Regions from separate parts of the Virgibacillus proomii genome, predicted to be linked through region 1. Evidence: predicted binding sites of a transcription regulator. Region 1 holds the regulator's gene; the other holds the start of a gene.
What was found. The regulator CtsR, encoded in region 1, represses protease genes until heat stress. The targets are predictions, from matches to a motif close to ATGGTCAATAAAGGTCAAACA.

Region 2: the regulator CtsR is predicted to act here: its motif matches at 1,818-1,838, upstream of BN1066_RS02880 (ATP-dependent Clp protease ATP-binding subunit).

Annotation. Positions count from the first base shown of each region.
Region 1 covers NZ_FUFN01000010.1:84-3,770, reverse strand. Annotated here, with positions in the region: gene mcsB (protein-arginine kinase McsB) at 1-983, opposite strand, end outside; gene mcsA (protein-arginine kinase activator protein McsA) at 980-1,525, opposite strand; gene BN1066_RS07950 (CtsR family transcriptional regulator) at 1,538-2,005, opposite strand; gene BN1066_RS07945 (MgtC/SapB family protein) at 2,518-3,201, opposite strand; rRNA gene rrf (5S ribosomal RNA) at 3,474-3,589, opposite strand.
Region 2 covers NZ_FUFN01000009.1:31,230-34,916, forward strand. Annotated here, with positions in the region: gene BN1066_RS02880 (ATP-dependent Clp protease ATP-binding subunit) at 1-1,738, opposite strand, end outside; gene mbcS (acyl-CoA synthetase MbcS) at 2,051-3,634, opposite strand.

The DNA of each region.
Region 1 (3,687 bases):
TATTGTTGTAAAAAACCTGGCTGTGTCAATATCATTAATTCATTTAATATATTTCGTGAAATATTTTTTATTAACCCTAAGTCAATTCCTAGACGAACATTGGATAAGCAGCTAGCGGCCTCTTGAGACTCGATGATTCGAGCATATTCTAAAACACCGTATGAACGATAAATACGATCTTCTAATTGAACTCCTGATTGTTTTATTAACTGTTCTCTTGCATAACGCTCATACTCAATTAATTGCTTTACCACACTTTGTAAATCGGCTACAATATCCGCTTCAGGTTTTCCTAACGTTATTTGATTGGATATTTGGAAAATATTACCCTGCGCTTCACTACCTTCACCGTAAATGCCCCTTACTACAAGACCTAACTGGTTAATAGCTGGAAGCATGCGATTAATTTGTTTCGTTACTACTAGTGCTGGTAAATGCATCATAACTGACGCCCGCATCCCTGTACCTACATTTGTAGGACAACTTGTTAAATATCCTCGCTTTTCATCAAATGCATAATTAATTTTTTCTTCCAGCCAATTATCTATTTCAAAAGCCTGTTGCAACGCTTCAGATAGCTGAAAACCCGGAACATATAATTGTAAGCGTATATGGTCTTCTTCATTTATCATTAGGGACACTTGTTCATTTTCTGATATTAGTGCTGCAGCAGACTCAGAATGTTTGGCCAGTAACGGGCTTATCAAATGCTTTTCGACTAGAACACGTTTCTCTATCACGGTTAAATCACGAATGGATAGAAATGCAAAATTCTTGTATGCTCCGAAAGATTTACCTTCATATTTTTCTTTAAAAAAACTACGAATTTCCTCTAGTTGACTTGGATCGGCTGCAATGGGATAAGGGACATTTGCAAAGTTACGCGCAAGCCGGATTCTACTGCTTAATACGATATCACTATCGGGGCCTTCTTTTCGCATCCAGGGGCTAATTGCTTCGTTCATAAAGTGTTGCAGCGTCATGCTTGGTCACCTGCCTCTGAATCATCCTGTTGACTTAATTCACGTATTTGATCTCTTACTTTTGCCGCCTCTTCAAATTCCTCATTCTCTACTAGTTTCTTTAAATGTGCTTTTAAGTCCTCCAGTTGTTTCTTTTTATGCAAATATCCTCCTTGACGTTTTGGTATTTTCCCATTATGCTTCACATTACCTGCATGTACCCTTCGAAAAATAGGATCTAACCTGTCATTAAAAGTTTCATAACAAACAGCACAACCAAATTTACCAACTTGTTTAAATTGCGAAAATGTCATTTCACATTTAGGACATTGTAAATCGTGTATTTGTTGATAGGTTTTCCCTTGAGGTTTAGTTAAGCCTGAGGTATCAAAATTAAAGAGTCCGGAAAGTAAATTATGCAAGGAATGTCCTTCTTCGGGGTAACTCATGTAGCCCATTTCCTTTGCACACACTTTGCAAACATGAACCTCCATTTTTTGTCCTTGAATAACTTGTGTAAAATGAACTGTCGCGGGCCGCTCATGGCATTCTTGACATTCCATTTATACCCCCCCTTACTTATTTAGGTACTTGAGTGTCGTTAACATTGATGTTAGTACACGAGCACGTACTTCATCTCTTAATGGTAACTTAAACGCCAACGTACTTCGCTTAATAGCACTTAACATAATTTTAGCTTCTCGTTCTGTGATCAGTTCTTCTTCTAATAATCGTTCTAATACACCTAATGCTTTTTGTTGTGAAACAGAAGGGTTAATCATTTCAATGATTTCATCAATCAGCTTTGACTCATCTTGATGAGTCACTCGGATAATTCGAATATAACCGCCACCGCCTCGCTTACTTTCTACTATATACCCTTTTTCCACTGTAAAACGAGTATTAATCACATAGTTAATTTGTGAGGGGACACATTTAAATTGGTCAGCAATTTCGCTTCTTTTTATTTCAATTACATTTTTCCCTTTTTGTTGAAGGATTTCTTTTAAATATCGCTCAATGATATCTGATATATTACTCATATGCCCACCCCCTTTTACTTCAGCCTCATCCTTTTGACTTTGACTATCTTTGACTATACTCCTATTATACGGAAATTTAATGAAGATGCAAATACATTGTATATGTTTATTTTAGACAAAAATCACGAATACGAAACCAAATATCAACAGACGAATATTTAAATACTATTTTTGCTTACCACAAAAGATGGGATTATTGCTCACTAATACAGGATAGATTAAAAAAGATGCCGATCAATCCTATGGAACTGAATATTGTCTTGTTACGCCTACCTGCAAAAACGAAACTTTATATCTATAGTTTTATACCTTTTTGAAAATCCTAAAAAAAAGATGCATAAAGTGAAACTTCTATCAGTAGGACTTTTCCTTCATCCCCTACAGATAAGTAGTAATAAAGGCTAAACCCGGGCATATCACTCTTGAAATGCACACCTTAAATGTGAAATAAATTTTTATTTACTTGAAAAAACCTACCAGTATACACGCTACTAGTAGGGGTAATTATGCAATTATGTTAGCTCTGTTACATTTTTTACATAATCGACATGAGCTATTTCGTCAAATAAAGAAATCCGATCCAATTCCGGATTAGTTTCCATAACGATAAAGATATTTCGCAAATTATTTTCTATTTTTGATACCTCAACTTTTTTTATAGCTATATTGAACTTATCAAATACTTTAACTACCTCATTTATCTGAACATCCGGTAGAGTAACAATTTGAATGACATTGGGAGCTTTTCCACGTCGAAATAAACGTTCAAAATTATTGAGAAATATAAGACTAAGTAAAATAATTACTGTTGTCAATACAGCAGCTGCGTACATTCCCGCACCAACAACTAATCCTAAACCTGCAACTGTCCATATGGAAGCGGCAGTAGTTAATCCTCTTATCGTTCCTCCATAAACAATAATTGTCCCAGCACCAAGAAAGCCGATTCCACTAATTACATAAGAAGGAATTCTGGCAGGGTCAAAACGAATATTATCATATTCCTCTAGAAACATTTCAAAACCAAATAATGATAACAGCATCATTAAACAAGAACCCACACCCATATGTGTTCGAAAACCTGCAGAGTGATTTTTCAATTCCCGTTCGAATCCAATTACTCCTGCTAGAACTAATGCTATCAAGAGACGTGTCAATATGATATAAAAGTTATCACCCAATAATTCGTGCACCATCTCTTTCAATGATCATCCCTCCTTATATTCCTACATTGGTCGAGTTAATAAGTTAAATTCATTCTACCTTAAAAATAGACAATTATATAGTATGAAAATTTCGTCTATACAAGTGTTTATTAAAAGGAGAAAATTGACCTAACTGAGGCCGATTAAAGTTACAAGATCCTGATTTATTTCACTACTTACATAGAGTGCTGTTATCATCATTATTTCCTTTTCACAACAACAAAAAACTGACCATTTTAAAAAAGGTCAGTTTTTCTTAGTATGCCTGGCGGCGTCCTACTCTTGCAGGGGCAAAGCCCCAACTACCATCGGCGCTGGAGAGCTTAACTTCTGTGTTCGGTATGGAAACAGGTGTGACCTCTCCGCTATTGCTACCAGACATGATGTTTATATTGTTCTAAAAAATAGGCACAAGCCTTATTATAATTGTTTTCGTAAAAAAAGCAAGTACTTTTTATCAAAAAATATGGATCATAC
Region 2 (3,687 bases), on a different contig from region 1:
CCCCTGTTCCAGCGTTACTTGTCATGATGATTACTGTGTCTTTGAAGCTGACAGTTCTTCCTTGTGAATCTGTTAAATGACCGTCCTCCATAATTTGTAGAAACATGTTTTGAACATCTGGGTGTGCCTTTTCAATTTCATCAAGCAAGATGATGGAGTAAGGATTTCTACGCACTTTTTCTGTTAATTGACCAGCTTCCTCATGTCCTACATAGCCTGGAGGGGAACCAATAATTTTAGAAACGGCATGTTTTTCCATATATTCACTCATATCAAGTCGGATGAGTGAATCTCTTGAACCAAATAGTTCTTCAGCAAGCACTTTTGTCAATTCTGTTTTTCCAACCCCTGTTGGACCAACAAATAGAAATGATCCAATTGGACGTTCTTTCGACTTTAAGCCTGCTCTGCTACGGCGAATCGCTTTTGCCACCTTATCTACTGCTTCTTTTTGCCCAATTACTTTAGCTCCTAGGTTTTTAGCAAGATTTTTCATTTTTTCTTGTTCATCGGCTTGTAGTTTCGTTACAGGAATTCCTGTTTTTTCTTCTACAATTAATTGAATATCTGAAATATCTACATCAATAACTTGCTCTTCTCCTTTTGCTTTTTCCAATTGTTTTTGTAATTGTATTTCTTGATAACGTAAGTGAGCAGCGCGTTCATAATCTTCACGCTCTGCTGCTGCTTCTTTTTCTTTCGTAATTTCCTCTAAGCGTTGACGAATAGACTCAGAATCCTTAGATGAATTAGCTAGGTTTAACCGGGAACCAACTTCATCCATTAAATCAATCGCTTTATCTGGTAAATAACGATCTTGGATATATCGTTTTGACAAGTTCACACAAGCTTCAATAGCTTCATCAGAATAACGCACCTCATGAAATTTCTCATAACGGTCTTTTATTCCTTGTAGAATCTGAACGGCTTCTTCAGGTGTTGGTTCTTCAACAATGATTGGTTGTAGTCGTCGTTCAAGAGCAGCATCTTTTTCAATTTGACGGTATTCTTTTAGGGTCGTCGCTCCAATTAATTGAATGTCTCCTCTTGCAAGTGCTGGTTTAAGTATGTTTCCAGCATCCATTTGTGAACTTTCTGCTGTTCCAGCTCCTACAATTAAATGAATTTCGTCAACAAATAAAATAACATCTTGACGTTCTTGTAATTCCTGAATTAATTGTTTCATCCGTTCTTCAAATTGTCCGCGAATTCCAGTATTCGCTACTAGTGATGCTACATCAAGTGTGTAAATTTCTTTATTAAGCAGTTTAGTAGGAACATCACCTTCAGCAATTTTCAAGGCTAGTCCTTCCGCTATTGCTGTTTTACCTACACCAGGTTCACCAATTAATACCGGGTTATTTTTATTTCTGCGGTTCAATGTTTCAATAACACGTTTTACTTCATTATCTCGACCAATTACAGGATCAATTGCTCCAGATCTTGCTTCGTGGGATAAGTTTTTACCTAGCTGATCAAGAAGCCCATTACCTTGATACCCGTTTTGTTGTTTTGTCCGTGTTCCCATTTTGGGAGAGCCATTTTCGTTTCCAGATGCAGAAAATGCTCCGAATGCATTATTGAATGGCGAATAGGAAAAGAAATCATTTGAATTCATCATTTGCCCTTGAAGTTTACGGAAGCACTCTCTACACAAATGCATTTGCATTTGTTGGTTGTTAATTTGCATAGCTACATTAATATTCGCTTCGTTCTTTTTACAGTTTTGACAAAGCATTTTCTTTCCTCCTTTATTTTTTCTTTTATTTATCTCAATATTTGACTTTGACTATATTTGACCTTTCGATTCTTATTATACTCTGACCTTCTTTGACTTTCAAGAGGGATGCACAATTTTTTTAAAAATTTTTATGATAAATACCTATTTGCAATAAAGTGAACTTCATCATTACAAGAAACTTTTCAACTTGAAGCGGACGAAAGATAATACGTTAACTTTATGCTTATAAACCAATTTATAGCCTCTTTACTATTCATGTTTCCTTCTTTTTAAAAGTTAAAACAGAAAGTCTGAACTGACTTTCTGTTTCTAATCTACTTCCGGTTTTAATTGTTCTTGTTGTCGTAAAATGACTCTACGCGTTTTTCCGGAGGGCGTTTTCGGCAGTTCATGAATGAACTCAATTTTTCTTGGATATTTATAGGGACCTGTCATTGCTTTTACATGATTTTGCAGCTCGGTTATTAAGTCATCCGTTGGTTGAACTCCTTCTTTTAGAACAATAAAAGCCTTCACAATGTTTCCACGTATTTCATCCGGACTCGCAATTACTGCACATTCTTGAACCACCGGATGCTTTACAAGCGCATCTTCCACTTCAAATGGACCTATTGTATAACCGGAGCTAATGATAATATCATCCCTTCTTCCTTCAAACCAAAAGTAACCGTCTTTATCCTTATAAGCTTGGTCACCAGTAATATAATAGTCTCCTCGCCTTGATCTCTTAGTACGTTCGGTATCCTTATAATATTCTTTAAAAAGGGCAGGACAATCAAGTTTTACAGCAATGTCACCTACTTCACCTGAAGCAACGAGCTTGCCATCTTCGTCAATAATATCGACCTCATTACCTGGTGTTGGTTTTCCCATGGATCCAGGTTTCACCTCCATATCTTTTAAAAATCCAAGTAATAATGTATTTTCTGTCTGGCCATAACCATCACGAACCGTTATATTAAAATACCGTTTAAATGTATTAATGACTTCAACATTTAATGGTTCACCAGCTGAAACAGCGCTATGCAATGCGGGTAATTGATACTTATCAAGGTTATCAGCTTTTGCCATCATCCGATATTCTGTAGGTGTACTACAGAGTACATTAATCTGGTAATCAGCTAGTAATTGTAAGTGTTTATTGGCACTAAATTTTCCGTTATAGACAAACCCGGTTGCTCCAGAACCAAGGACAGAAAGAAATGGGCTCCACACCCATTTTTGCCAGCCCGGGCTGGCTGTCGCCCAAACTCGATCTCCCTCGTTAATCGCCAACCAATGATGAGCTGCAATTTTAAAATGGGCATATCCCCAGCCATGAGTATGTACAACACCTTTTGGATTACCAGTTGTTCCGGATGTGTATGGCAAAAAAGCAATATCATCTTTACTAGTAGAAACAATTTCTAAACGATTACTAGCATCGTCTATTAGTCCATCCAAATAAAACCAGTTATCTTCAGTCTTTCCAATCACAAATTTAATCAGCTGACCGTATTCTTGAATACCAGTAAATTGATCAACATAAGGATAATAGCTGACAACCCCGCTAACTCCGCCATGTGTAATACGATATTGTAAGTCCTTTGTCCGTAACATCTCAGAACTTGGAATAATAATAATACCGGTTTTCAGTGCTGCTAAATATACTTCATAAGCTGCTAATAAGCGCGGTAACATGACTAAAATTTTATCTCCTTTTTTCAATCCACTATCAAGGAAAACGTTTCCAATTTGATTTGCCCTTTTTATAAGCTCCCTATATGTAAGTGTGTGAGTATCTCCTGAATGATCCTCCATAATTAAGGCTAGTTTTTCTGGATCTTGTGCATGGCGCTCCATTTCCATCGCGATATTATAATGATCCGGAGCAATTAATGCCTCTCTGTTCAATCTCATCCACTCCTTTTTTAAAATTATATCAAAAGTTATGAAAATTTTAAATA